DNA from 2 places in the Paraburkholderia sp. RL18-085-BIA-A genome. Region 2 is predicted to be linked to the other one. Evidence: riboswitches for the same ligand, from Rfam matches in the RefSeq annotation. Region 2 holds a riboswitch; the other holds the start of a gene.
What was found. A riboswitch is a leader RNA that binds a small molecule or an ion and turns the genes downstream of it on or off. The one in region 2 is predicted to bind manganese.

Region 1: linked by a shared signal. The riboswitch ahead of P0D89_RS36005 (sodium:calcium antiporter) and the one ahead of P0D89_RS19370 (TMEM165/GDT1 family protein) in region 2 are both predicted to bind manganese.

The regions. Positions count from the first base shown of each region.
Region 1 is NZ_JARESU010000085.1:19,355-34,248, forward strand. It holds gene fliT (flagellar protein FliT) at 86-385, opposite strand; gene fliD (flagellar filament capping protein FliD) at 406-1,983, opposite strand; gene P0D89_RS36000 (flagellin) at 2,127-3,299, opposite strand; gene P0D89_RS36005 (sodium:calcium antiporter) at 3,612-4,622, opposite strand; yybP-ykoY riboswitch at 4,741-4,912, opposite strand; gene P0D89_RS36010 (AAA family ATPase) at 5,812-6,462, shown strand; gene arsN2 (arsenic resistance N-acetyltransferase ArsN2) at 7,370-7,879, opposite strand; gene P0D89_RS36020 (MFS transporter) at 7,876-9,138, opposite strand; gene arsH (arsenical resistance protein ArsH) at 10,006-10,782, shown strand; gene P0D89_RS36030 (ArsR/SmtB family transcription factor) at 10,793-11,131, shown strand; gene P0D89_RS36035 (ArsI/CadI family heavy metal resistance metalloenzyme) at 11,132-11,605, shown strand; gene P0D89_RS36040 (ArsR/SmtB family transcription factor) at 11,720-12,061, opposite strand; gene P0D89_RS36045 (arsenate reductase ArsC) at 12,260-12,775, shown strand; gene arsB (ACR3 family arsenite efflux transporter) at 12,778-13,851, shown strand; gene P0D89_RS36055 (acylphosphatase) at 13,936-14,244, opposite strand; gene P0D89_RS36060 (AAA-type ATPase lid domain-containing protein) at 14,287-14,700, opposite strand.
Region 2 is NZ_JARESU010000026.1:22,785-37,678, forward strand. It holds gene P0D89_RS19310 (beta-ketoacyl-[acyl-carrier-protein] synthase family protein) at 1-617, opposite strand, end outside; gene P0D89_RS19315 (MMPL family transporter) at 614-3,154, opposite strand; gene P0D89_RS19320 (LolA family protein) at 3,154-3,855, opposite strand; gene P0D89_RS19325 (acyl-CoA thioesterase) at 3,843-4,274, opposite strand; gene P0D89_RS19330 (HAL/PAL/TAL family ammonia-lyase) at 4,271-5,896, opposite strand; gene P0D89_RS19335 (glycosyltransferase family 2 protein) at 5,883-7,637, opposite strand; gene P0D89_RS19340 (ApeI family dehydratase) at 7,637-9,340, opposite strand; gene P0D89_RS19345 (COG4648 family protein) at 9,337-9,999, opposite strand; gene P0D89_RS19350 (acyl carrier protein) at 9,999-10,250, opposite strand; gene P0D89_RS19355 (phosphopantetheine-binding protein) at 10,254-10,553, opposite strand; gene P0D89_RS19360 (1-acyl-sn-glycerol-3-phosphate acyltransferase) at 10,528-11,322, opposite strand; gene P0D89_RS19365 (beta-ketoacyl synthase chain length factor) at 11,306-12,100, opposite strand; yybP-ykoY riboswitch at 12,701-12,909, shown strand; gene P0D89_RS19370 (TMEM165/GDT1 family protein) at 12,928-13,500, shown strand; gene P0D89_RS19375 (DUF4136 domain-containing protein) at 13,643-14,350, opposite strand; gene pepN (aminopeptidase N) at 14,586-14,894, shown strand, end outside.

The DNA of each region.
Region 1 (14,894 bases), on a different contig from region 2:
ACCGTACAGCGAACCGGGGCCGCCGGCTCACGAGAAGTCGCAAGCGCTTGAGAACGTTTCCAGGACGCGGCGCGATTGGCCGGCTTCAGAATTGCGCGACGCGTTGATACTGATTCGCATGGCTGGCCGCCTGCATGGCCGCCCGATATTCGGCGCCCAACTCGGTCTGGGCCAACTGCGCCTCTGCGGCGATCCGCGCGTCGATCGCGTGAACCTGCGCAAGCACATCGAGCGCGGCGCCCGCTTGTTGTGCGGAGAGCGACATGAGGAGAGGCGAACGCTCGCTCGCGAGTTCCGCCGCCCGTTCCCATTCGCCGACGGCCGTTGCCTGCTCGATAGACTTGGTGAGTTGCCAGATGCGATCGATGCGCGTCGCGAATTCCATGTCGTGTGCCCCTGTTCGGCTTAGCCCTTGCTGGTGGCGAGCGCGCCGGCGCTGTTCGCGCCGCCGAAGAGTTGCGTCAGATATTGCGAGTTGTTGTTCATCGTCGCCATCAGCGTGTTGAGCGCAGTGAACTGCGCGTTGTACATGCTGGTGAGCTGCGCCTGATAGTCCGTCAGCGACGACTGTTGCGTTGAGAGATTCGTCAGGTCCGTGGTGAGCGCGTTGGTGCGCGTCTGGATGGCACCGCTGGCCGACAGATAGTTGGTGATGCTGGTGTTCAGCTGCGCCGCGACGCCATTGGTGGAGTTGAACAGCGAAGCCACCGTCGACTGATTGGTCTTCAGCGCGTTGTTCAGCGTGTCGCTGTCAACCGAGAGCGAGCCGTCCGCATTCAGCGAGATGCCGATCGAGGCGAGGCTCGTCGTCGTGTTGCCGTTTTTCACGCCCGCCGCCACGATCGACGCCAACTGGTTCTGGACCATGTTCAGCGTCGAGTCGCCAAGCAGCACGCCCTGCGACGTCGCGCCCGAGCTGAACGAGGTCAGCGTGCCCACCGTCGTGACGAGCGTGTTGTAGAGCGTGACGAACTGGTTGATCGTATTGGCCTGCGACGTGGTGTCCTGGGCGACCGTTAGGGTCTGCGGCGATGAACCCGTCGTATCGACGGAAGCGGCCGAAAGGTTCAGCGTGATGCCGGAAAGCGCGGACGTCACGGTGTTCGTCGAATTGGTGACGGCGGTGCCGTCGATCGTGAAATAGGCGTCCTGCGCAGCAGTCGTCTGGGTCCAATCAGACGTGCCGGTGGCTAGAGTCGACTGATTGGCCTTGAGCTGCGCGCTGGTCGCGCCAGATATACCGCTCAGCGACGTACCATTGTTGCTCGACACGGCGAGATTGTTCAGTGCGTCGCCCGCAGTCGAATCGCTGATCTGCACGCTGATCGCATTCGAGGAGCCGGTCGACGTCGCGTGCAGCACGAGGTGCGCGCCGTCTGAGCCGTTGACGACGGTCGCCGTGACGCCAGGGTTATTGCTCGCGCTATTGATGGCCGCCGCGATGCCGGAAACGGTGCTGTTGGAACTGTCGAGCGAGATCGTCGTGCTCGCCCCGCCGACGGACAGCGTCATCGTGCTCGGGCCCGAAGCGAGCGCCTGCGTCGCGCTATAACCGGTCGAGGTCAGCACCTGGGCCGTCGCCACCTGGGCCACGTCGATCGAATACGTGCCGGCCACCGCACCGCTAGCCGCCGTGGCCGTGATGCCGCTGTTGGTGCCGCTGGTCGTGGCCGTGAAGTCATTCACGGTCGTCCCATTCGTGAGCGAGGTCAGTCCGGCCTGCAGCGCGGAGAGTGCGGCGGAGAGCGTGCCGTATGCGGAGATCTGCGTGTTGTCCAGCGTCTGCTCCGCGGACAGCGTCGCGGCCTGCCCGGCGATCTTGGAGTTGACGAGTGCCGTCACGAGCGAATTCACGTCCATCGACGAATTGGTCGAACCGCTGATGATCGACTGCGCGGCTGCCTGCAGCGCGGCGTTGCTCGCCGCGGTCGTGGCGGCGACAGTACTGGCGATCGAACTTGCGCTCGAGGATACGGTGGACATGGACAGGCTCCGTGTTTCGGCGATGCCGGATGAATCGGTTCAGGTCTGTAAAACGGTAATCGGGAGGCAGGCCTCCCGACTGGTTTGCGTTCCGCGCGCCGGGTATGGCGGACGGGCGCGGAACGCATGCTACATGAAGCGTGTTACTGCAGGAGCTTCAGGATCTGCTGCGGTTGCGAGTTCGCTTGGGCCAGCACCGAGATACCGGCTTGCTGCAGCACTTGCGCCTTGCTCAGGTTGGCCGTTTCCTCTGCGAAGTTGGCATCCTGGATCGACGACTGGGCGCTCGACAGATCGGTCGACTGGGCTTGCTGCGTCGTGCTGATTGCCGAGAAGCGGTTTTGCGCGGCGCCGAGCGTTGCCTGGAGGTTGTTGACCGTGTTCAGTGCGTTGTCGATGGACTCCATGGCCATGCTCGCACCGCTCGCGGTACTGATGTCGACGTTTGCAACCGTCGTCGGCGCGTTGTAGGAGCCGATCTGGGTGGCCATAGCGGTGGCTGCGGCGGAGCCGGCCGAGCCAGCATCCGCAATGATGTTCGTGGCGGTGAGCGTGACAGCCGTGCCCGAGCCCTGGAAGCCGCTGCCGGTGCTGCTGGCCTCGCCCGTGGCGGTGAACAGAGCGCCGACCGCGGTGGAGCTCAGTGCCTGGTTGTTCTGGTCCGTGAACGTGAAGCCGCCGCTTCCGTCGGAGACCACATTGACGGAGGTGACGGTTGCAGCCGAGGCTGCGGCCGTAGCGCCAGCCGAATCCAGGCTCAGGCCGCTGAAGGTGCCGAGCGTCTGGCCGGCTTGCGGCACGCCGCTGCCCATTGCCGCTGCCGACATGTCTTGCGTCAGGCTCAGGTTGATCGTCTGGCCGACGTTAGCGCCGACCTGGAACGTCACGCTACCAAGCGTACCGTTCAACACGTTCATGCCGTTGTACGTCGTTTGCGATGCGATACGGTTCACTTCCTGGATCTGTTGCGTCACTTCCTGTTGCAGTGCCGCGCGATCGGTGTCGGTCATGCTGCCGTTCGATGCTTGCGTCGCGAGCTGGCGAATACGCTGCAGGCTGCTCGTCAGCGACGACAGGCCGCTCGATGCGGTTTGCACCATCGAGACGCCGTCGTTCGCGTTCGAAACACCTTGGCTCAGACCGTTGATCTGGGTCTGCATGATGTTCGAGATTGCCAGACCTGCTGCGTCGTCCGCTGCGCTGTTGATGCGCTTGCCCGACGACAGACGCGTGATTGCTTGCGACAGTGCGCTACCCGAGCTGGTCAGGTTCTGCTGTGCAACCAGCGAGTTGATGTTGCTGTTAATTCCGAGCATGGAAATTCTCCTGTTGGGGCCATCAGACCGTTACATGCCATGTAGACCAAGGCATCAGCGAACGTGGCAGCTGTTCGTTTGCCGCCCGCCTTGTTTGGGGTATCGGCCCGGCTCGGAAAAACTTTATGGGGACAACACGCATATTCGTCGATTCGCACGGCTGAATCGCCGGTTAAGTGAAATGAACGGGCGACCGGCAGACGCAGCCCTAAAGCTCGCCAATATCGCGCCGTTAACAGCGGAGTGAGGCGCTCAAAGTCAACCGCCCCCAACCGATCATCGAGGCCTGACAACAGACTTGAAGCCGGTCACTCACCGCGTTAACGTGATCGCCAGATACGTGGCGTACAACACGCCGCATACCAGCAGCGCCCACACCGGCACACCACGCTCGCGCACATTGACGCGCAGCCATGCCGCAGCAGCGAGCGTGATCACGATCCCGGTCACCACTTCGATGCGCGGCGTCCACGGCGTCAGAAGAATACCGATCGCGGGAAGCAAAGTGCCTTGAAACACCATCGCGCCGGTGATGTTGCCGAACGCCAGAGTGTCCTTGCCGCGCCGAATCCACAGGATGCTGTTGACCTTCTCGGGCAACTCGGTGGCAATCGGAATGATCAGCAGCGACAGCAACAGCGGCGACACGCCGAGCACCTGCGACACTCCGCGCACGCCGTGAATGAACCCTTCCGCGCCCCACACCAGTAAGGCGACGGCAAGCGCCAGTTGCAGCACGATGGTCGCGAGATTGGTCGGCACGCCGACGCGCGAGAGCAGCATCTTGCCGGGTGCTTCGGTGCCGTGCCCCGCGTCGACGAGCTGACTCGACGCGCGAAACGTCATCACCACATAGGTGACATACACGCCCACCAGCGCCACGCTGAACAGCGCACGCACGATCATCTGCGTGTGCGGCACGTACATCGCCCCGGCCGCCAGCACGAACGCGCACAGGAAATAGTTCAGATCGCGCGTGAAACCGGTGCGCTCAGGCGCGACCCAGCCTTTGACGCCGCGTGCGCGAAGAATGGCGAGCGTCATCAGAAACGTCGACAGCGTGGAGAGCATCAGCGGCGCTCCGAGAATCGCGCCGACGCCGATCTCCTGGTTGACCGCGCTATCGGTCGTGCCACTCGCGATCGCGAGCAGCGGCACGAGCGTTTCGGGCAGCGCGGTGCCGACCGCCGCGAACAGCGAGCCTGTCACGCCTTCGGAGATTTTCAGACGTTCGCCGAGATGTTCGAGCGCGTTGGTGAAGAGTTCGGCCGCCACCAGAATGACGACCAGCATGATCGCGAGTTCGACGAGCAGACCGCTCATGCAAGACTCCCAGCGCATGCGCAAAAAGCACGGCCGCTCGCCGAATGGCGGGCCAACGCGAAAGCATGCTGGCGGACTGAGGAGGCGACACGGTGATTCATAGGGCAACTCCGCGGTCGGACGTATGTGACGAACCAATGACGCACGGCCGCCCGTCCGACCAGAACGAGGCAGTGCGTCAATGGTCTCGCCAAACCGGCCCGGTCGAACGCGCCATGGCCCGCAGGCCAAGTATGTTGACGCGCTCTCCTTCAATGGATGAAGGAAGGCTACTCCCCAATGACCGGGGGATTCTAATGGGATGCGTGGCTTTCAACAAGCTTTTACAGGGCTGCTAGCAAGAAGTAAAAGCGGGAATCGATTCGTGAGCGCTGGATCAAGCAGTGAGCCGCGCTGCCTGTACGAGATGCTGTTTTGAAAATGGCGAAGGCGCAGACGAGAAAATCAAATCGACGAATTCGAGGAATCGCCAAACGAGTTCGATAAGCGGTTCGATCGACCGATTCAGGAAAGTGATTGTGGGACTTTGATACCGCGTTCTCTAGTGCCGGGGCAATAGCCGTTATTAGCATGGCTGCCGCTTGCGACAACGCCGAGGACGGCAAAACGAAGAATGTGCCGTTACGCCACTCATGTCGCGAAGTACACCCTACCCGCGTCGTTTACGGAGCTTTCCGACCAGATTTCAGGCGGGGATGGCCGCTTCAGAAGGCCGTTTTAGAGGGTATGCACCCTACCGATGACGCAAATCTGCCTCAGTTCACTCCACAGGTGTCGCACCGGGCATCTCTCTCAAAGCTCCGTCGGGCTGGCATCAAGGGGGCCTTGGACAATGCGCGCAAAACTGTCGCGTTGCTCGAGGGCCTCGCCGGAGTTGACGGGTAAGTGCAGGCGCGATACTTCTGCCGCGCCCGGTTTTGCCACCAAGAATTCAGCGAGCTGCGAGAGGCAATCATTAATGAGGCGTGTGGGCGCCCCGAGCTTTTCGGCCTCGTATCGCGAAAGCGACGATTTGGCGACCCCATGAGCCGCGGCGAACTCAGCTTGAGTGCTTTTACCGCGCGCCCACCGAATCAGCTCGCCCTGCGTTCTGGGTGGAAACATTCGAGTGTTGGTGCTGTTATTGCATCAAGTTGCGATAATAGCATCGCCAGTTCGGCATGAAGTCCATACTTCGCTTCGAGACTTTTTGAGGTTCCTGATGGCACGTTCCGACCAAGTGAAGGCACTACTGCGCGCATATGCTGGTGACAACCACGAGCATTTCTACGCGGTCGCCATGCAGATGGCGGCGGACGAAGCGCATCGTGGTCACACTAAACTGGCCGCAGAACTGCGCGACCTCGTGGACGCAGCAAAGGCGGGAAAGAAACCGGGTCTCTCGTCGGTAAGCAGCAAGGTCGGCCAGCGTCCAATTCCGCTCGCGCAACCGAAGGGCGAGCTGTCGGAATTGCTGACAGTGCAGTACCCGCACGAGCACCTGCAGCAAATGGTGTTGTCGGACTCTGTACGCTGGAAGCTAAATCGCGTGCTCCGCGAACAGCGCCACCATGAACTATTGCGCGCGCATGGATTGAGCCCGCGCAAGAAACTCCTCCTCACGGGGCCGCCCGGCACAGGCAAGACCATGACAGCCGCCGCCCTGGCCGGCGAACTGCGTTTGCCGCTATTCACGGCACGGTTCGACAGCCTCATCACCAAGTTCATGGGTGAGAGCGCGTCAAAGCTGTGCCTGGTGTTCGAAGCGCTAAAGTCGACCCGCGGCGTCTATTTCTTCGATGAGTTCGATTCGCTGCGGCTCCAGCGCGGCAGCCAGCACCGCTTACGCGCTTGTCTTTAGCTACGCACCGAAGAGGCCTGGCTCCGCATGGAGCGGCGTGACGAAAGGTCATGCACGGTCTCATAGACCGGCTTTTTGGTGGCCTGTGAGGGACTGAATTTTCTGTACGTGAGCGCTGACTTCTCGGCGCTCGTATCCGCTCCAAGTCATACCGGCAGTCCTGGTCTCACGGATTCGGTAACTGGCTCACTTGGAACGTGTATGCGGTTCCGTCTGGACGTACAGCGATTGTCTCTGTCTGGCCAATCCGTGCCGTGACGTCAATATCTTTTGACCAGTTCCCGTCCCGGGACGCGCTCCAAATTCGCCCTTCAATCCGAACGGCCCCAGCATCAGAAGTCTCGGAGACGATCAGGGAAGCCGCATCTCCCATGGTTACCCCACCTTCCTTGTCGTAGCGAGAGAAGCGACCCGGTACACCAGCCTGACTCACAATCGGATAGCCGAACTCCAACTCACCTGTGCTGCTTCGGGCAGACACAAACGTCGCGTATTGATGAAGTTTCGATGTTTCGACCCAAATCCCACGCGAACAAGTCAACATTGGCTCCACAACGACCGACGTCGTTTCTCCTCAGTTCAAGCACGCGCCCCCAGCCAGCGGAGGTTGCGAAGCAATGGATGCCTCGCATACAAATGTTGATGCCGCAATCACACAGGCGAGACACCGCCGACTCAATGCTCTCATGCCGAACCCTATAGAGCGAACCATACAGAAGAATGTCATGTCCTTCGAGGGGACCCAGCCTAACAGTGTCAACGGCAGCCGAGCACAACCCTTTAGCGCGCATCGTGGCAAGGAAACAAGACTACCTTCCGCTCGGATGCATCACTTCGGAGATGAAGCACGATGCATTGGCATCAATGGGCGCGCGCGTGGGTGGACACCCACGGCTACCCTTCAGTTTTAAGTGCGCATGACGCTCGCTGTAGGAACACCTTCCAGCATGCGCCTCAGGCAAATCGCCGATGCTGGACACAAAATTGCAAACGGCGTACTTGCTCGGATTTCAGCTGGCGCAGTGCTCCGGTCCGCTACGACATAGCCGGCCCGTTGAAAGAACTCGGCGGCGGTCGTCGTCAGCAACCACAATTCGGAAATGTTATCGGCCCGCGCAACGTTCTCGGCGTAAGCCAGTAATTGACGACCCAATCCTTTCTCGCGAGCGTTGTTCGCTACTACCAGTGACCGCAGCAGCGCACTTGTCCCGGATTTCTCGAGACCAACGCACCCGATGAACCCTCCGTTTGCGTCCTCTGCGACCAAGAAGTTGTTGAGTGCAATGGCGGTGATGTCGACCGCCGGCAACCCGTTCTCTGCGAGCAAAGCTTTGATGGCGTCAAGGTCATTACTTCGCGCGGCACGTATCTTCATGGCGAAGGTATGAGTGCTGGATTCGGAGCCAGGAAATATCATGCTACGCTGGTTGCAGCATGACGGCTGCCCCGGACGGCCACGAAGAACGCAATTGCTGACAGTATCGAGACGAGAAGCACGGTCCACTCAACAGCCACGTATCCGTGCGTGAAGCTCCAGATGCTGGCCGCGGCAATCGGCGCGATTCCCTTCGCAACGTTCGACGGAAAGGAAAGCATGCCGCTGACCGCGCCATACCCCTCAGTCCACATCAGGTCCTGGACGATAGTGCCCCGCAGGATTGTCATCATGCCGTTCGCGGCACCATAGCAAAGAGCAAACAGCCAGATAAGAGCAGCGGAATGGCCAGCGCAGATGAGGATGAATGTCGACAGAGGGAACAGCGTCACGACTATGAGGCCAACGGTACTCGCGTGAAGCCCTCGGCCGAAAGCGAACCACAGCGCGCGGGCGGCGACCTGAGCGGGACCGATGAGCGCCATGGTTGTGACCAGCACGGCATTCGATAGTCCTCGCTCGACCATCATCGGCACCAGATGGAAGGTAAGCGCCGCGAACGTCGCGTAGTAGGCCGTGAAGCAGACGGCGAGAGCCCAGAAGGTGGGCGTGCGGAGCGCGCGGCGTGTGGCTTCGCCATGCGCGGCCTTGACCTTACCGTGATTCGGCCGCGAGTCGTCGTGTGAACGCGACGAACGGACGGCGAGGATGTGAATTGGCAGGGCGATTGCCAGGTTCGCGGCAGCAAGAACGACAAGCGCTGTGCGCCATCCGACCGAGCCAACCAGCAACTGGGTGAGCGGAATGAAGACCGTGCTGGCAAACCCGCCCACCAGCGTAATAAGGGTGATTTTGGTCCTGAAACTTTGCGGATATCGGTGCGTTACGACGGCGAAGACTGGGTCATAAAGCGTAGATGCCATGGCAATCCCGAGACCAATCCAGGCAACGAAGAGCGCCGTCAACGACTGTGCGTCGGCCCACAGCAATAGCATGGCCGCTGCGATGACTGAGCCGGCGGCCATCACCCGTCGCCCGAGTCCGTGGTCAATCCAGCGACCAATGGGATATGCGGCGAACCCGGAAACCAGCAACCCCACCGAAAGGGCGGCATTTGTCGCCGTTCTGCTCCAGCCCATAGATTGCTCCATGGGCACGACCAGCAGGGAAAATGAATAGTAGACGGAGCCCCAGGAGACTAACTGCGCTAGCGCCAACGCCCATGTAACCAGACTGTCTTTGGTATCTGCCGGTGCGGTGTCTCCGCTGGCGTTCTCACTTCGGCTCGACACTGTGCTCAATTTTTTCAGCCCCTCATCTGGCTTAGTTTATGGACGGTGCTGCAGCCAGTACGAAAGGCGTCGCAGCAATAGAATGTTGCGGAAGCAAGTCTGTGCGCGATGACAGCGGCGACTCGCTCATGAAGTGGGTCGATGCGGCATGTGGTAGCCATCGGCGGGTTGTCTGCACGGCACCGAGAAAGCCGACTCCCTCCCGATTGCAATATCGCCGAACGCGTCGAACGACGAGCCGCTCTTGTAGGCGTGCTAGCGCCCCGATGACGCCTCGTTTCTGATGACGCGTAGTCAATGCGACGAAAAACTTCGAGCCCTCATCGGCGAGACGATTGCGGACTCGCAGCAACGGTGCCTTCCAGTCACACGGTGGCCAGACACGACTCAGAACTTGTGCATCCATCACAAGGACCGCAGCCGACGAACCGTCCGCAGCCAGGAATCGTGCAAGCTCAAGTTTCACGTTAACCGCTTCTGTCAGCGCAATCGCGGAGGTCGCGTACCCGGTCTCCATCTGAAACGCCCGCGCTACGTCCGCCGGGAAGGACGCACAGTCTGACTTGGTCGAAGTGCGCCCCCCGGCAGATTGTGTCGCTGAGCCAGCAGCTCGTCCACGCGCCCTCAGCATGAGGAATCCCTGCATGGACCTGCAATGCCACCCGCCCGAGGCAGGCCGGAGCGAGTCAGTCGAAACCCGGTCTTCGCAGTGCATGGCAGCCTCCAAACGTTTCACATTTCCAGAATACCGGAAATGTTGTAGAATGCAAGTGACGAAGTGATGACGGTCGTGTTCGGCAGGGGCTGCAAAGCGCCTTGAATTGACCAAACACCTCCATATAATTGGAAATGTCAAATTGCAAGCAGGGTAATAAGATGACAGTTCACGCAATCAATAGCGACCGGAGCTTCCCGGCCGCCAGGACAGATTTTTTCGATACCGATATCGCTGCGCGCCTCGGAATGGATGGACAGCCGCCGGTAAGGATTCTGCTGCTCTACGGTTCGCTGCGGGAGCGGTCCTATTCGCGGTTGCTCGTCGAAGAAGCCGCTCGCCTGTTGCAGACATTCGGTGCGGAAACGCGAATTTTCGACCCGCGCGGTCTGCCGCACGCAGACGACATCGACGTGAAGAACCATCCGAAGGTCAAGGAGCTGCTCGATCTGTCACTTTGGTCAGAGGGCCACGTGTGGTGCAGCCCGGAGCGCCACGGCACCATCACCGGTCTGATAAAGACGCAGATTGACCATCTGCCGCTGGTGAGCGGCGGTATCCGCCCTACGCAGGGGCGCACGCTAGCTGTCATGCAAGTCAGCGGCGGCTCGCAGTCATTCAACTCGGTGAACCAGCTTCGTCAGCTTGGACGCTGGATGCGCATGTTCACTATCCCCAATCAGTCGTCGGTTGCAAAGGCGTTTGAGGAGTTTGAAGAGGACGGCCGGATGAAGCCGTCGTCCTATTACGACCGACTGGTTGACGTGATGGAAGAACTCGTGAAGTTCACGCTGTTGCTTCGCGGTCGTGCCGACTATCTCGTCGACCGGTACAGCGAACGTGTGAAGGAAGCCCGTCCGCTCGACCCGGCGACCGACCTGGCCTCCCAGGCAATCGCTGACCATTCCCGCAAAGAAGCGCAGGCGACCAACCAATAAGAGGCACATCATGGCAACCCTGGGTTCGAAGCTTGCAGTCAAGGCGCTTGCAGCGCTCGCACATGAAACCCGTCTCGCAGTCTTCCGTCTTCTGGTGACGGCTGGACGCTCGGGTATGAGTCCAGGCGCTATTGCCGAAAAGCTGGGACTCCCGGCGCCCACGCTGTCATTTCACCTGAAGGAGCTCGCCCACGCGGAGCTCATTGAAGGCAAAAGTCAGGGGCGGTTCATCATCTACTGCGCCAGCTACGACCACATGCAGACGCTCATGGATTTCCTGATGGAAAACTGCTGTGCAGCGGAGCAAGCAGAACAATGCGGCTGCACGACCAACGAAACGGAGGCGTAAATGAAGCGATTTCACGTGCACATTATCGTCCCGACACTCGACGAAAGCGTGCGTTTTTACAGCAGCATGTTCGGCGCGCAGCCCACTGTGCTCAAGGACGATTACGCGAAGTGGATGCTTGAAGACCCGCGCGTGAACTTCGCCATTTCGGCGCGTGGCGGGGAAGCAGGTGTCAATCACTTGGGATTTCAAGTCGATAGCGATGAGGAGCTGTCAGTTCTTCGCGAGCAGGTCGTCGCTGGCAGCGTCGCGGTACAGGACCAGCCCGGCGCGCAGTGCTGTTACGCAAGTTCGAACAAATACTGGACGCAGGACCCGGCCGGTGTGCCTTGGGAGACGTATCACACGCTTGGCGGCATCCCGATGTTCGGAGCGGACAGCCGGGAGTCGGCCTCTCCTGAAGCGGGCGGGGCCTGCTGTGCCCCGGTTACCTCGATTCCAGCTGTGATTGAGAAAAAAGCCGGCTGCTGCTGATTCGCTCGGACAAAAGCAAACGGCCGCCCAAGGTTAGGAGGCGGCCGTTGCAGTTGGATACTGCTGCGGATGATGTAAGTGTGTTCTGCGCGACTTACCGCACTAAGCGCCTGTTCATGCGGTCACGGGCTTGCACTTCACTTTCCTGGCGGGCTTGCATGCAGCCGAGTCCACTCCCTGGCAGCAGTTCTCGGTCAGAAAGCCAACCAGGTCGTTCATGTGCTCGATTTCGGGCCCGTAGTATACGAAGCGCCCTTCCTGGCGAGACGTTACCAGGCCAGCATGCGTCAGCTCCTTGAGATGGAAGGAGAGCGTCGCGCTAGCCAGGTCAAGATGCTCCTGGATGACTCCGACGTTGAGACCCTCCGGCCCGGCTGTGACGAGCAGGCGAAAAATAGCCAGGCGCGTCGGCTGTGCGAGCGCGGCCAAAGCTTTGATGGCGTCTTTTTCCTTCATAAGGCTCTGTCTTCAAGGTTATGTGCCGATTCTAGCGCGGCGCCGCCGGCGCGGGGTGAAACAGTCGACCCCAGACTTCAACGCTGCCAGCGACGAAGACCGACCGCACTCACGCTTGCTGCGTCACAACGCTTCCATTACATTGGAGATATGGAGTAATTCGAAACCGCCTAGTCCAAACGTCGCCAGGAGAAGTCTGTGACCGAACACCGAAAGTACAATGTCTTATTCCTCTGTACCCACAACTCCGCACGCTCCATTCTGGCGGAAGCGGCATTGAATGAACTTGCGAGCGACCGCTTCGTGGGGTACAGCGCCGGCAGTCACCCTGGCACTGCTCCGAACCCTTTTGCGCTTGACCTGCTGCGTTCACAGGGGATTTCTACCGAAGGGCTACGCAGCAAGAGCTGGGACGAATTCGCTGAAGACGGCGCACCGCAAATCGATTTCATTTTTACTGTCTGCGACAACGCAGCCGGCGAGGTATGCCCCATTTGGCCCGGTCACCCTGCGAAAGCACACTGGGGCGTACCTGACCCGTCGACGGCCGAGGGCTCTGACGACGCCAAGCGCAAGGCATTTCTGCAGGCCTACGTGCAGATGAAGAAGCGCGTCGAGCTCTTCGCGAATCTGCCGCTCGAAAAGCTGGACCGCGTTGCGGTCCAGCAGGAAATGCAGAACATCGGCACGTCGCTGCGTGAGAAGGGAGAATAACGATGGCAGGCAGTCAAACCGCTGCAAAAGCAGCGCGGCCAGCACCCAGCGGCATCGGATTCTTCGAGCGCTATCTGTCCGTGTGGGTCGCGCTGTGCATTGTGGTCGGCATTGTCCTCGGCAAGTTGTTGCCCGGCACCGTGCATACCGTTTCGACGCTTGAAGTCGCCCACGTCAACATCCCGGTCGGGATTCTGATTTGGGTCATGATTATTCCGATGTTGCTGCGCATCGACTTCGCCTCGCTGGGGAAGGTTCGCACCCAGCTGAAGGGCATTGGCGTGACGCTGGTCATCAACTGGGCGGTCAAGCCGTTCACGATGGCGTTTTTGGCATGGGTCTTCGTGCGGCACGTATTCGCGTCGCTGCTGCCCGCTGACCAGCTCGACAGCTACGTCGCCGGCCTGATTCTTCTGGCTGCAGCGCCTTGCACAGCGATGGTCTTCGTCTGGAGTCAACTGACGAAAGGTGACCCGTACTTCACACTGTCCCAGGTCGCGTTGAACGACCTGATTATGGTGTTCGCGTTTGCCCCGGTCGTGGGTCTGCTGCTCGGCATCTCGAACATTGCGGTGCCTTGGGATACATTGCTGACCTCCGTGGTGCTCTACATCGTCATCCCCGTCATCATTGCGCAATTTATTCGCAAGGCTCTCCTGCGGCAGGGCGAGCATGCCTTCCAGAAAGCGCTCTCTAAGATTGGCCCGTTCTCCATCGCTGCGCTGCTACTGACACTTGTGCTGCTCTTCGCGTTCCAGGGTGAGCAAATCATTGCTCAGCCTCTCGTCATCCTGCTTCTCGCGGTCCCTATCCTGATTCAGGTGATTGTCAACTCGTCGCTCGCCTACCTGGCAAATCGACAACTGGGCGTATCGCACGACGTTGCTGCACCGTCCTGCCTGATTGGCGCATCCAACTTCTTTGAACTCGCTGTTGCGACGGCAATCAGCCTGTTCGGTCTGAAGTCCGGTGCGGCACTGGCAACAGTGGTCGGCGTGCTCATCGAAGTGCCGGTCATGCTAGTCGTAGTCAAGGTCGTTAACTCGTCCCGTAACTGGTATCAACGGTCGTCGTGACTGACACAGCCGCTTTCCGCTGCGAAGACGGCACCGCGTGAATGCGGAAAGACGCCTTCTTTCATCGGAGCGATTTGCTTGCCCTTATAGAGTGGGCAAACGCTCGAAGTTGTCAAAGCGGGCAAACGGTGGGGGCACCTCGGTTACCTCAAGCGCGTCGACAAGCGCTGCGGACATGCCCTCGCTGAGCCAGGCGCACATCTCCGCCAGTTGCTCCGGCGAGCCCTGTAGCATCGCCTCTACCGAACCATCCATGCGGTTGCGGACCCAACCGGTGACGCCCAGTTCTCTTGCGCGTCGTACGCAGGCCTCCCGATAGCCCACGCCCTGCACCTGGCCACGTACCTGAACCAGTCTTGTCTCGAGCGGCTCGACCTTATCGTGAGATTCCATGCGCGTACTCCCGTTGCGTAGCGACGCAGCTGCGAGTGCAGTTCAATGAAGCGGCTCGGCCGCAATCGCAAGCTTACGCATCTTCTCCCACAGGCTCTTCCTTGAAATGCCGAGGGCGTGGGCGGTCTCGGAAATGTGGCCCTGGTGCTGCAGCAGCGCGGCACGAATGAACGCGTTTTCACATGCGGTCATGTAGCCGTCGAGCGGAGTATTCATCTCCAGCGCTGCTACGGTCAGAGACCCGTCCTCCTCGAAGAGGTCGGACGAAAAAAGCATGTTGCGGGAACACACGATGCATGCGCGCTCAAGACGATTCTGCAACTCTCGCACGTTCCCGGGCCAGCCGTACGTTGCGAGTCGCGCTTCGGCCGACGGATGAAACAGTTTCGTGGGTTCACCAAGCCGGCCCGCAATGTCGCGCACGAAACGATGGGCAATAATCAGCGCTGTCTCCATGTCTATGTCGACCGTGACGCAAAGCGGCGCTGAGTCGGGTCTCGTGGTGACGCCGTTCCCCTCCTACCGCAGGTACTGCCTGAATTCAGACGCGCTCCTTGAGGCACTCGGTGCCCGTGTCTCCACATGGATGGGACCGGACGACGTCCCCGAATTGCCGGAACCAATTTTCTTTCTGCGACCGACAGCGTCGT
Region 2 (14,894 bases):
ACGGCGCTGGTCGATTCGAGCGATGCGAAGCCCTGCATCGTCAGTTCGCAAAGGGAATCGACGCCGCCCACCACCACGGCATCGCACAGTTGCAATTGCAGCAGCCGGCGCGCCGACGCGAACGCTTTCGCGCTTGACGTGCACGCGGTCGAGATCGTGAAGGCCGGCCCTTGCACGCCGAGCGCGGCGGCGGCGAACGGCGCGGCGGTGCCGATTTCCATCTGCCGGTAGTTGAAGTTGTCGGGCAGTTCGCCCGCTTTCGCGTGATAGACGAACGCGGCTTCGGCCGCCTCGATACCCGAGGTGCTGGTGCCGAGCACCACGCCGATCCGGTCGGCGCCGTAACGCTCGCGCGCGGCGTCGATGGCGGGCGCGATCTGCGCGAGCGCGGCCAGCAGCAAGCGGTTGTTGCGGCAGTCGTAGCGCGCGAGGTCGGCGCGGGGAGCCAGGTCCAGCGGCGCGAGCACGCTGCCGGCGAACGCGTCGCCGATTCCCGTGTGCACGTTCGCCATGCCTGGCGCGTGTGTGGCGGCGAGCGCCGGCACGATCTCATCGACGTTGCCGCCGAGCGCGTTGATCATGCCGAGCGCGTGTAAATAGACTGATGGCGCTCTCATGCCGCCCTCCTCGATTCCGATGGCATGCCGATCGGCGCAAGCAGCACCGCGACCGCGATGCCGAGCGCGAGCGTCGCGCCGAAGCTCTTCAGCGCGGGCATCGCGCTCATGCCGAGCATGCCGAACGACAACAGCGTGGTGGCCGCCGACAGCAGCACGCCGGTCCACACCGCGCCGAGATCCGCGTCCGCGCGCAGACAGCCTTCGCGCAGGAACACCGCATAGTTTGCGCCGACGCCGAGCACCAGCATCAGCGCGAGCCAGTTGAACAGGTTGAGCGGCACGCGGGCGTAGCCGAATATTGCGAGCGTGACGCCCACTGCGAGTGCCACCGGCAGGGTGGTGGCGATGCCGCCACGCAGGCGGTTTCTCAATGGGACTTTCTGCGGAGCGTGCCCCGACGGCACTTCCTTCGGCGCCCGCCCTAAGGGGACTTCCTTCGGGGCGTATCGCATGGTCAGTAGCACGAGCACCAGTGCGAGTGCACCGCCGAGCCACCAGCCGCTATCCACCCGATATGCGCCGAACAGCTTCGACACGCTGGCGGCCTTGTCGACGAACGTGACGCCTGGCAAGCGCTGCGCGAGCGCGAGCAACGCGGGCTCGTTGCGCGGCGTCACGCCTTGCGGAATCACGACTGCCGCATACGCGTGCGTCGCGGAATCCACTTCACCGAGCCACAGATGCCGATACGGTTGCGACCACGGCGCGGCCAGCCATCGCTCGACGCCCAGCGGCGGCTGCGCTTGCGCTTGCGCATACGCGGCGAGCCACGCATCGGCGACTTGGTCCTTGAACCCTGCTTGCAGCAATGTCGCGCGCAATGCGGCGGGGTTGTCGAACACACGCTTGGCGAGCAGCGCGCGGTCTTCGCTCTGCTGCTTCGCGGACGGCACGAATTGCGTCACCGACTGATAAGCGCCAACCTGGTTCGCCGTGCCGTCCAACGCATCCAGTTGCACGTCCAGCGCTTCGGCATGTTGCAGCACCGCTTCCGGCGTATCGCCGCGCACGACGAAAAACTGCGCGCTGTTATCGACGCCCACCGCGTCGCGCACCTTGTCCTCCTGCGCGACGAGCGACGGGTCGCGCTGGATCAGCAGATGGATATCGTCGTCACTGGTCAGACGCAGCCAGCCCGGAATTGCGACGAGCAGCAACAGCGCTGTCACGTACGCCGCGCGCCGCCCGCCGATCGCGCGCCGCCAGAGCGCCAGCAAACGCGCCGCCCCCAAGAACACGCGTTGCGGGCTGCGCTTCGGCGCGCGCGTCAGCAACGCAGGCAACAGCCACAGCACGGACGCAAACGCCGTCGTGATGCCGACCATCGCGAAGCATGCGATCTGCCTGAGCGCGGGAAACGGCACCCACATCAGGATCGCGTAGCCGAGCAGGCTCGTCAGCAGCGCGACCGTCAGCGCGGGCCGCACCGTACGCGCGCCGCGCCGCGCGTCCCAATCGCGCTGCGCGCCGAGATACACGACAAAGTACTGGATCGAATAATCGACGGCCTCGCCGATCAGGCTCGCGCCGAACACCAGCGTCAACAGGTGCAGCTTGCCGAACACCAGCAGCGTCACGGCCAGCGCGCAGACGATGCCGAGCGCCGTCGACACGAAGCCGAGCAGCAGCAGGCGCGGCGAGCGGAACACCCACAACATCAGCAGCGCGATCCCGCACAACGACGCGACGCCGATCAGATGCACTTCGCGTTCGGCCGCGCTGCGCGCCGATTCCGCGTAGAACACCGCACCGGTGCGTGCCACCGAGACATCGGGGAACGCCTGTCGCAATGCGCTTTCGCTTTGGGCGAGCGCCGCGTGCACCGCGCGCTGCGTTTTCGTTTCGTAGGCCGAGCCCGGCAACGTCGCGACGATCAGCACACTGGTCGCGGCGCCCCGATGCGCGACCAGCAGGTTGTCTTCGACCTCGAGATTCGATGTCGCGAGCGGCAGGCCGCCGAGCCAGCGTTGGAGCCAACCGAACGGATCGTCGGCGAGCGGCGTGGTGAGGCCGCCGTTTAGCGGGCTGTAGATGCGCTGCGCGAGGGTGTCGCGCAAGGTCGTGCTGGATGAGCCTGTTGCGCCGCCGGCGAGCGCCGCGCGGTCAACCGGCGCGAGCAGGCCGAAGCGATACGGCATGTATAACGCGGCGATCTGCGCGAGATCGAACGGCGGCAACTCCGCCGTCACCGAGCCGAACGCCCCGCTCTTTTGCAGCGACGCGCCGAGCTGCTTCGCCGCAGCTTTCGCGTGCGCGTCGTCGTTGCTGGTGACGAGCAACACCGTACGGTCGCCGAGCGCGCTTGCCAGCGTGTCGACCGCCTTTTCGGCGACCGGGTCCGCTTCGGTGGCGGGCAGGAGCGCGAGCAGATCGGTCTGCAACGGCGACGGCCCCGCGAAGCGCCACGCGCAATACAGCGCCGCGACCAGCGCCAGCAGCAACCACGCGACGCGCACAGCCCACATCTGTCTTGCGGAGCGTCGTGGAGGCACCTTCTGCGTATCGTGCCCGTCGCGCAAGTCCCGCATGTTCATCACGGCGCTCCGAGCAGGCTGCGTTCAGCCGCAGCCGGTTCGGTCACCGCCTCGCTCTTCGTGAAGTCGAGCTGCGTCACATCGCCGTTCGCCAGCGTGATGCGCAAGCTTTGCAGGTAATCGCCGCCGTCCATCTCAAGACGTTTGATCGACTGCGCGATCTGCGGCTGGTTCGGGGTGAGCTGCATGCGCCATTGCGTGGCGCTGCCTTCGGCCTGCACGTCGAATTGCGAGTACAGCGCCGACAGGTCGCCGCCGAGCATAGCGCGCATCATCTTCGAGACCTGCGCGACACCGCGTGTGCCTTGCGCGCTGTGGGCGCTCACGCGCCGGCCGGCGGCGTCGACCTGGGTGACGCCCGCGTCGGTGATCACATAGGTGGCTTTGTAGGGTGTATCGATCCGCCAGATCACGCCGCGCTCGCGATAGAACAGCAATGCGCCGCTGCTGACGAGCGGCTGTTTCATCGCGGCAAGTGTCTGCGTCTGCGTGAATTGCGCGCGCACGCCCTTGGGCTGGGCGAGATGGGTCGCGATCTGGGAAACGAGTGCGGGGTTGCCGGTTGTTGATGCAGTTGCGGTGGTTGATGCAGTTGCGGTGGTTGATGCAATTGCGCTTGTTGCCGCGACGCCAACCATACCGATCACGCTCAACATACTCAACCCACTCACCAGCAGCGCGCGCAATTTCACCGTCCCCATACGCGCTCCAGCTTTTCGAATACGACCGGCGGCGACACGAACTGCAACTCCTGGGTGGCGGCATCGACCGCGACCTGGATCGTGTAGCCCTTCGTCAGCCGCGTGCCGGATGCGCAATCGACAATTTCATAGCCTATTTTCAGGCGGTTTTCGTGTTCGAGCAGTTGCGTGCGCACATCGAGTTTCTGGCCGTAGACGGCCGGCCGCACATACTTCAGATGCGCCTCGACGATCGGCCACAGATAACCCGAGGCCTGCATCTCGCGATAGTCGTAATCGAACGCGCGCAGCAGCGCCGCGCGGCCGATCTCGAAGTACTTCAGATAGTGGCCGTGCCAGCACACGTTCATCGCGTCGACGTCGTGGAACGGCACTTCGACCGTCGCGCTCGCGCTCAGCACTTTCGGCGTCCCGCTCATGCGTTCGACCCTCCGCGATAGTCGTCTAGCAGATCGCACGCGGCGATGCGCGCGGTCAACGCGCGCAGTTCGCTTTCCAGCGCGCGGTCTTCATCGACGAACGGCGAGCCCGTGCTGACGTTCTCGACAAACCTTTGCAACGGCGCCGGCACCGGTGTCGCGCTGTCGATCCGCAAACGCAGACGCGCGGCCTGCACCGTCGCGAGCGTATGCGCGGCGGCCACCTGCTCGGTCAACTCCAGCACGCGCAAACAGTCGCGCGCGGCGATCGTCCCCATGCTGACCTTGTCCTGATTGTGCGACTCGGTCGAGCGCGAAAAAACGCTGGCGGGCATCGTGTTCTTCAGCGCTTCCGCAGTCCATGCCGACGACGAAATCTGCACGGCCTTGAAGCCATGATTGATCGCGGCGCGCGCGGGCGCGGCACCCGACAGATTGCGCGGCAAGCCGTTGTTGAAATTCACGTCGACCAGCAGCGCGAGTTGCCGGTCCATCAGATCGGCGAGATTGGCGACCGCGACCTTCAGCGCATCCATCGCGAACGCGATATGGCCGCCGTAGAAGTTGCCGCCGTGCAGTACGCGCTCATTGTCGGGATCGATCAGCGGGTTGTCGTTGGCGCTGTTCAACTCGTTCTCGACGTCGCGGCGCACCCACGTCAGCGCATCGCGCGCCACGCCGATCACGTGCGGCGCGCAGCGAATCGAATAGCGGTCCTGCAGACGATGGCCCGGCGTATCGTCGCGGCCGGCGAGATCGTCGCGAATCCAGCCGGCCGCTTCGGCCTGGCCGGCGTGCGGCTTCACGTCGAACAGCGTCGCGTCGAAGTGTGCGGCGCGGCCGTCGAGCGCCACCGTCGAGAGCGCAGTCAAACGCGCGGCGAGCCGCGTCAGATGATCCGCGCGGGCAAACGCGAGACAGGCGAGGCCCGTCATCACCGCCGTGCCGTTCATCAGCGCGAGACCTTCTTTCGGCGCGAGCGTGAGCGGCGCCAGACCGAGTTCGGCCCACACGTCACGCACGTCGCGCAGCGCGCCTTCGAACTTCACGTCGCGCTCGCCGGCGAGCGCCGCCGCCACGTACGACAGCGGCGTCAGATCGCCGCTCGCGCCGACCGAGCCTTCGGCAGGAATGCGCGGCAACACGCGATGATTGATCAGATCGGCAAGGCGTTCGAGCAGCACCGGCCGCACGCCGGAAAAACCATAGGCCAGCGAGTTGAGCCGCGCGGCGATCACCGCGAGCGTTTGCGCCTCGTCGAGATGCTGGCCCATCCCGCAGCCGTGATAACGCGTCAATTGCAGCGGCAGCGCTTCGATCAGTTCCATCGGCACGTCGACCACACAGGCGTCGCCGTAACCGGTGTTGACGCCGTACACGGTCGCGCCCGCAGCCAGATGGCGGCGCAGAAAATCCGCGCCGCGCTGGATGCGCCCGCGCCATGCGTGGTCGGTGCTCAGCGCGACCGGCGCGCGGTGCTGCGCAATCGCGACGACCTCTTCGATCGACAGTTTGCGCGCGCCGATCACGACCGCCGTCGTGTTGGTGTTGGTGTTGGCGTTGGCGTTCGCCGTCATGCTCGCGCCGGCCTGGCGCGCCCCGCTCAGATCATGTTCGGCCATTCGCGCCTCGCTTGGGGCTGGCCCAGAAATCGAAGAAGTTGAACCATTGGTAAGGTGCCTTGCGGCAATAGTGTTCAAGACGTGCCGCGTAACGCTGCGCCCACGTCGCGAGATGCTGGGCGCGTTCGCGGCGCGGCAACTCGATGCGCTCGGCGAACGGCTCGAAATACAGGTGATAGCCGTCGTGCTCTTTCAGGCAGAAGAACAGATAGACCGGGCAGCCCAACGCATGCGCGAGCACATACGGCCCTTGCGCGAACGGCGCGCTCGCGCCGAGAAACTGCGCATCGGTCGTGCGGCCCGCTTCGTGCGCGGGCACGCGGTCGCCGACGATCACCAGCAACTCGCCGGCATCGACGCGCTGCTGCATCAGCACCGCGGTCTCGGGTCCGAAGTCGCCGACTTCGAGCAGATGCCGCGCGAAGTCGCTATTGGCCGACGCCAGCACGCTATTGAAGCGGCGCGCGTGCTCCGTGTAGACGACCGCGGTAACTTTCGCGTGAGCGCCGTGTGTGGCGAGCGCGCGGGTCATCTCCAGGTTGCCGAGATGCGCGCCGATCACGAGCGCGCCCTTGCCGCTCGCGACCAATGCTTCGAACGCCGAACGATCGTCGAACGTTACGTCGGCGGCATCGACGCGCCCGGACCAGGCGGCGAGTTTGTCGAAGCCCGACTGCGCGAACGCCAGCATGTGCCGATACGCGGACAGCCAGCCCGGACGCGGCGTTTCGCCTTGCGGCGCGGCCGCGCCGAGATGCCTGAAGTAGTCGGCCGACGCCTCGCGCGCGGCGCGGCCCGTCAGCAGAAAATATGCGACGACCGGGTGCAGCCAGAGCGCGGTGAAGCGGCGGCCGAACAGCTTGCAACTGAGCGCGAGCAAAGCCATGCCGAGGTGGCTGCCACGTTCGGCGACGCGCCACCAGTGCTGCCCGTTCGGCTCCGCGGCTTCATTCGGTTCGCCCGGTTCGCCCGGCTGTTCGGCAAGCGCGGCGCGGCGCGGCATCACCTTGTGCGCGAGCAGCATCGGCAGACGCCACAGCATGCCGAACACGAGCCGCGTATGGCTGCGGCTGATGCGCACGTTGTCCCACAGCACGTCGAAATGCGACACGCCGTCGGCGGCATAAGTGACGCATGTCGGAATCGAACGGAACGCCGCGCGCCGCCAATGCAGGCGCACGAGGATTTCGATGTCGAAGTCCATGCGCGTGGGCAGCCGCACGCTATCGATCAGCTCGCAAGCCAGCGACAACGGATACAGACGGAAGCCGCACATCGAATCGCGGATGGTCAGCGAAAGCGTTTCGATCCACACCCACACGTGCGTCAGATAGCGGCCGTAGAGGCGCGCTTTCGGCACGCTCTCGTCGTAGACCGGCCGGCCGAGAATCACCGCGCCCGGTTCGGCGCGAGCCGCGTCGACGAAGCGCGGCACGTCGGCCGCGTCGTGCTGTCCGTCGGCATCGATCTGCAACGCGTGCGTGTAGCCGGCGTCGCGCGCGGCGCGCAGCCCCGCCATCACCGCCGCGCCTTTGCCGCCGTTGACCGGCAGACGCAGCAGCGTGAGCTGCGCCGCGTACTGCTGTGCGAGCGCGGCGAGCACCTGCCGGGTCGGCTCGTCACTGCCGTCGTCGACCACGAAGATCGGCAGGCGGTGCACTGCGAGACGGGCGACGGTCGCGCCGATCGCGTCCTTGTGGTTGTAGATCGGGATGACGATGCAGGCAGCGAACCGGCTCATCACGCGGGCTCCCGATAGACGATCACCCCCGCTGCGCATTCGCGGCCGTCCATCCGGTACGCGAACTGCACGCGGCGACGCGCGGCGTCGTGTGCCAGCGTGAGCTTGAGCATCGCGCCCGGCAAGACCGGCACCATGAATTTCAGCCGATCGATCGACGCGACTGCGCGCACGGCCGGCACATGGTCGGCGGCGAGACGGATCGCCCAGTCGAGTTGAACCACGCCCGGCAGAATCGGCAGGCCGGGAAAGTGCCCGGCAAAATGTGCGAGCGTGCGCGGCACGCGCAGTTCGTAATGCAGCGTGTCGCCGCTGCGCGCTTCGGCGAGCACGTCCATGCCTTCGGCGCGTGCGTCGAAGGCGGCCGCCACCGCGCTCACCGGCAGCTTGCCGCGCGCGTCGAATGGCAAGGTCAGCCGGAAACGCCAATGACGCGGCAGCACGACCACGTCGAAATAGTTCGCAAGATGGCGGCGCAGGGTTCGCGCAAGCAGCACGCGGCCGTCGTCGCGCAACGCCGCGCCGCCCGCTTCGGTCAACGCGACCACCGCGCCGGCGCGTTCGCGCGACGCGCCTTCCAGCGGCACGATCGCCGCTTGCGCCACATACGGATGCAGCGCGAGACGCGCTTCCAGCTCGGCCAGCGACACGCGCTTGCCATCCAGCTTCAGCACGCGGTCGAGCCGGCCTTGCAAACGGAAGCGGCCGTGCGCGTCGCAAGTGATCCTGTCGTCGGTGCGATGCCAGCCTGGGTGGCCCAGATGCGGCGAGCGGAGGTTCAGCGCACCGTCCTCGTCGCGACGCACTTCGACGCCGGTCACCGGCTGCCACGCATCGGTGCGGTCCTGACGCCGCCACGCGATGCCGCCGGTTTCCGTGCTGCCGTAGATTTCCAGCGGCGCGGCGCCATACGCGGCGGCGTAGTGCTGCGCGGCTTCGAGCGCGAGCGGGCCGCCTGACGAAAAGAACGCGCGCGGCACCGGCGTCAACGAAGCGAAGCCGGGCAACGCGGGCCAACGCGACAATTGCGCGGGCGTCGAGACGACCACCGTCGCGCCGCATTGCGCGATCCGGCTTTGCAAATGCAGCGGCTCGAGGCTGAGCGCGCGATCAAACGCGCGGCCGGCGGCCAGTGGCCACAGCACGCGAAACAGCAAACCGTAGATGTGGTGATGCGGCACGCTCGCGAGCATCGTCGCGTCGCCGACCAGCGCGCCCCACTCCTGTTCCAGCGTGCGCACCTCGGCGTCGAATTGCGCGAGCGTCTTGCGGATCGGTTTCGGACGGCCGCTGCTGCCGGACGTGTAGAGCGTGAGTGGGGCTTGCGGATCGATCGGGTATGCGCGGCGCGCTGCGTGCGCTGCGACGCGATCCGCGCTCGTGTCAGGTGTGAACGGCGGCAGGTCCGCATCGGTCAGCACCACGTCGTAGGCGCCGGCGAGATCGGCTAGATAGCCCGGCGTCGCGTTGGCCGGCAACACCGGCTCCTTGCCGCATGCGAATAGCGCGAACAGTGCGCACGCGAAATCGAACGGATCGTCGATGCACAGCGCGTAGCGCGGCTCGGTGCGCGTTTGCAGCAGCGCGATCAGCGCGGCGACGCGCGCGCGGAACGCCACGCGATCCAGCACCGCGCCGCCATCCCGGCATACCGGCGCGGCGGCTTCGTCCGCAGCCGACAACAGATCGTGCAACGCGATCATGCCGCCCCCGAACGTGCGGCGCGCGGCAGCACGACCAGATAGCGCCAGATCACCTCGGCCACCAGCAGCATGCCGATCAGCCCATAAGCGATCGCGCCGTTATAGAGCGACCAGCTCGCGCGACTCCAGTAGAGCGCCGTGTACACGGAAAACGCGCCGTTCAGCACGAAGAACCCGCACCACACCTGGGTCACGCGCCGCGTGTAACGCACCGCGCCGGGCGGCAGATCCGGATTGCCGAGACGCGCGAATTTTTCGATCATCGACGGTCCGCGCACAAGCGTCGCGCCGAACGCGATCAACAGACCGAGATTGACGAGCGACGGATAGAACCGCAGCAGCAGCTCGCTATCGGTGGCGACGATCGCCGCCGACGCGCAACTCAGCATGCCGACCACTGCCCAGTCGATGGCGGTCAGACGCCGCAGCGACGCCGCGAGCGTGCCGCTGCCGGCCCAGCGCTGCAGCCACAGAATCGCGAACAGCATGCAGCCGACCACGCGCGGCGCGTCCCAGCGCCACGCGCACAGGATCAGCGCGGGATACGCGAGCTTCAGCAGCGCCTGCACGACGATCTTGCCCCAGCGGCGCTCAGTGCCGGGCGCAGGCGCGGCATTTTCAGGCGCCGCCGCCGACATGCGCGAGCGCGCGGCCGGCATCAGCCTTGGGCCGCCAGCAGGGATTCGACCGCACCGATCACGTCACCCACGGTGCGCACCGATTTGAAGGCCTCGGGCTTGATGCGGCGGCCGGTCATTTCCTGCAGTTTGATCGCGAGGTCGACGGCGTCGATGCTGTCGAGATCGAGGTCTTCGAACAGATGCGCGTCGGGCGTCACGCGTTCGGGCTCGATGGCGAAGTTCTCTTTGAAGATCGCGCGAATGCGTTCAAGAATCTCTGCGTCGGACACGGTTCATTCCCCCTTCTTTGAGGTTTCGTTCGTAGCAGCCGCCGCTTCGCTCTGGCTCGCGACCAATGCGGCCAGCGTGTTGATCGAGCGGAAGTGTTCGCGCGTGCGTTCGTCGTTCGCCGCGACGGTCAGTTGGTATTGCTTGCGCAGCACGATGCCGATTTCGAGCGCGTCGATCGAGTCGAGACCGATGCCGTCGGTATCGAACAACGGGGCATCGTCGTCGATATCGGCGGGCGTCAGGTCTTCGAGGTCGAGCGCTTCGATCAGAAGCTGCTTAATTTCCAGTTTTAAAGAATCCATAAGCGAACAGATGCTGGGTAATGTGTGCTTCGACGGCGCTCGTCACGCTGCGCGCCGCGAGAGCCGGTGTTGTTTGATGGGCCGCCAGCTGCTCGACGCCTAACGGCGCGAGCACGTTCACGCGCATCCGGAACGCGCGCGCCGGCACGTGATACCAGCGCATCTGCGTCATGAACGCGGGCGGGTCGCAATCCATCAGCACCGGCACGATCGGCGCGCCGGCCTTCAATGCCATGTGCGCGAAACCGCGCGAAAACGCATGCAGCCGATTGCGCGCGGGACTGCGCGTGCCCTCCGGAAAAATGATCACCGTATAGCCCGCCGCCAGTTGCCTCGCGCCTGCCTCGATCAGCGCCGCGGGGTCCGCATTGCTGACGTATTGCGCCGCGCGCACGATCCCCCAGAAGCACGGGTTGCTCCAGTGCGCGTTTTTCACGACGCAACAGGCGCGCGGCGTGAGCGACAGGAGCACCATCACGTCGAGGTAGGTCGGGTGATTCGCCACCACGATCGATGGCCCGCCTGCCCGCAATGCGTCCGAGCCCGACACGTCGAGCTTCATCACACCGGCGCTGCGCAGCAGCGCGACCAGCGCGCGAAAAAACCAGTGGATCACGCCCGTCACCGCCCGCTGCCGCGACGCGCGATGCGGCCACAGCCACGCGAGCGGAAACACCAGCACGGAAAACAGCACGCCGCAGATGCCGAACACCACGAAGGCCATGCCGGTCGCGCAAAAACGCCAGAGGTAATCAAGCCGCGCGGTCATGCCAACTCCAATGCCAGAGGGCGCCGGCGCGCTGCCAGCACGCCGGCTGGCCGGTTTCCAGACAGTGCAGCAGCGCCTGGCTCTGGGTCGCGAAGCTGGCGGCCAGGCCGAGGCCGCGCGCGGCGGTGGCTTCGGGGGCCGCTGCGGTTTCGGTGGCCGCGCGGTTCGCGCCGTGGCCGCCGGCCGCGTTTGCGTCGCCGGATCGCGCGGTTGGCTGGCCGCCGGTGCGGGACAGGGAGCACGTTACATGCCCCGCCGCCGCGTCGCGGTCCAGCAGAATCGCGATCGCACCGCCTTGCACTTCGTCTTCAATCGTGCCGTAGGCCGTGTCGGCCGGTTCATCGGCGTACACCAGCAGGACCGGCGAGTCAGGCTGCGTCGCGAATTGCGCGTGGGCTTCCAGCAGCGCGTAGCCGAGCGTTTGTGCGCCGGCCGAAATCGCGCTCGCCGCCGAGCGGTCGCCACGCGCGATCCCGAACACGCCGGTCATCGCGTTCAGCACCGACAGGCTGAAGGCGGTCGGCGAAACCGGCTCGGCCGCGCTGATGCTGCGCAGGATGTCGGTGGTGCGGCGCAATTCCCCGTGACGCGACGCGAACACGACCCGGACCGCGCCTTGCGCGACGCAGTCGTGCGCGACTTTCAGCGCGACTTTGGACAGCGTGCTCAGACGCCGCCGCACCATCGGCTCGATGAAGCCAATCTCGGGGGCGGCGGATGCGGTAGCCGGCCAGCTAGACCAGCGACCGACCGGAATGGTCCAGTGCAGATCGGGCATATCGGTGTTCGCGTGTAGATAGGGGAGGCTCGCGCGCCGGACGAAGCATACCGCTGTCTTAGCGTGCATGCGCCGCGCGGACCGGCATCTCTCCAGCCGGGGGCCATCCAGTTTTCTTATAGGGATTTCAGCGAATGAGCAGTGCCTGCTCACAGTCTCAGGGCGTCTGGCAACGAGTCTGATCGATCGTCGCGGGCTCGCCTGGTCGCCGGAATCATGGTGCGTATTCTGGATTAAATCAGCGACAAAAGACGTATCCATCTGTATCCGTCGTGCCGATGCTATAGAGGGTCGAAACGCGACGACCCATCGGTCACAACATCGGCGCCACGCGCGCCGGCAGTGCTGAAAGCCAGTGGCGGCGGGCCTTTGGCGGCGTCGACGACGGGCCCGATGGGCGCGAGCCGCACCATTGCTTTCAACCAGCCTTCCGCGCGCGTGTTTCAGATCGGAACATTTTGCAAGCTGCCGGCCGCCGCACGCCTCGTGCGCTACGCATGAACCCCCGTGCACGGCCGTCAAGTACGCGGTCACCCGCGTGCGGGGCCGCGGCGCTTAACGGCCAATTGCGCGATCCAACCCGCCCAGGCCTGCTATACTCCGTCCCTCATTGGGGAGTAGCCGCCCTGCGGCATGTCCGCACCGTTGTGTCAGGTGCGTCGCACGTGCGATTCGCGGGGGCGCCTGTCAACAGACTTGGCCATCACGGCCATGGCAGCCGCAGCCTCCGGCCTGGCGAGACCGATGATCCACACCCGCCGCAACAGGGCCCGGCGTCTCGTGGGTCGTCGCTCGTTCATGGCAGGCCTGGATAATCCCGCCCAATCGTGAATCAAGCTTTCCTCATTTCGACCGGAGCGGTCGCGCTCGCCGAAATCGGCGACAAGACGCAACTCCTCTCGCTCGTCCTCGCCGCCCGCTATCGCAAGCCTGTGCCGATCATCCTCGGCGTATTCACTGCCACGCTCGTCAACCACGCCTGCGCGGGCGCACTCGGCGCGTGGCTCGGCTCGCTGCTCACGCCGACCATCATGCGCTGGGCGCTGGCGGCGTCGTTCATCGCGATGGGTTTGTGGATCCTCGTGCCGGACAAGCTCGACGACGAGGAAGCCAACACCAGCCGCACGCATTTCGGCGTGTTCGGCGCGACCGTGGTGACGTTCTTCATCGCGGAAATGGGCGACAAGACGCAGATCGCGACAGTGGCGCTCGCCGCGCGCTTTCACGATTTCTTCGGCGTGGTGGCGGGCACCACGCTCGGCATGATGATCGCGAACGTGCCGGCGATCCTGCTCGGCGACCGCTTCGCCCACCGGCTGCCGACCAAACTCGTGCACGGCATCGCCGCCGTGATGTTCGTGGTTCTGGGGACGATGGCGTTGTTTGGGATTGGCGTTTAAGCGGCGTCCCGGTTGTGTGCCGCCAGTCGCCGCACTTCCCGCGCGTCAAAAAGTAAAAAACGGCCCGGCAGGTCATTCCTGCCGGGCCGTTTTTTTTCGATCCTTAACAGACGTACGCGCCCTTACGGCTCAACACGCCAACCTACTCCGCGACTTTCGCTCCCGACGCCGGAACTGGAGCCGCAGCAGGTGAAGCGCCGGCGGCGGCCATCTCGTTGGACGCGCCACCGTTGTTGTCGAGCGGAAGCTTCACCGTGTGCACGACGCCATTGCCGAGCGGGAAATCGGCCAGCGCGCTGCGCGCCAGATACGGCATCGCCCTTACCAGCGACGACTCGCCGCCCGAGTTGCGCGCCGTCACGTTATAGACCTCCTTGCCCGTCGCGCGCTCGGTGATCCGCACGCCCAGCAGATGCGTGAAAATCGGATAGGTCTGGTTCACATACGCGCTCTGGTACGGACCCCAAGGCCCCCACGGTCCCCATGGATCGAACGGCCGGCCCCAGTAAGGCCCGGGCCACGGGTTGTAGTACACCGGTTCCGCGACGGTCACCATGTCGGAGCGAATCCCATACGAGAGTCCGACCAGATAGCGCGCCTGCGCGCTGTCGACTTCGCGGAACGCATGAACGGCGAGTTCGCTGGCAACGATGCGCTCGTAGGTGGAGAGTTCGAGATTGCTCTGCTGACCCGGCGGCCGCGTGAACGCAAAGGTGCGGGTGGCGTCGTTGCTGCTCCAGTCGGAGAACGCCGTGACCTGCGTGGTCACGTAAGTGGTGCAGCCGGACAGGAGCGCCGTCAGCGCCGCCAGCAGCAGCGCGGCGCGACGGGTCCATTGGTGGATGTTCATGGTCTGCCTCGTGATGCCTCAGGGTTGCCCGTTATTGTCAGTCATGATCGGGCTCGTCTGCCGCGCTGCCTGTTATCGTCTGTTGCTGCGCGGGCGCCCGATAATACGCTGACCTGGCACGCCGGTAAAAAGTTCGCTCCGCACGATTGCGCGAGCCTTTGTACAATGGCTCGTCAAGCCCGGCTCTCGTGCCCTTGCGCGCCTGACCGCTCGAGTCCCATCACCACAGAACGCCATGGCCGATACCGCAACGCCCAATGTGATCCGCCGCGCCGATTACGCGCCGCCCGCCTTCCTGATCGACACCGTCGCGCTGGAGTTCGATCTGGTCCCCGAACGCACGGTCGTGAGGAATACGATGCGTGTGCGCCGCAACCCGGACGCGTCGCGCGCCGCGCATCTGGAATTGATGGGCGAACAGCTGGAGTTCGTCGGCGCGGAGATCGACGGCCAGCCGTTCGCCAACGCGCACGCGCATGAACACGGCCTGCTGCTCGACAACGTGCCGGACAGCTTCGAACTGACGCTCACGAGCCTTTGCAAT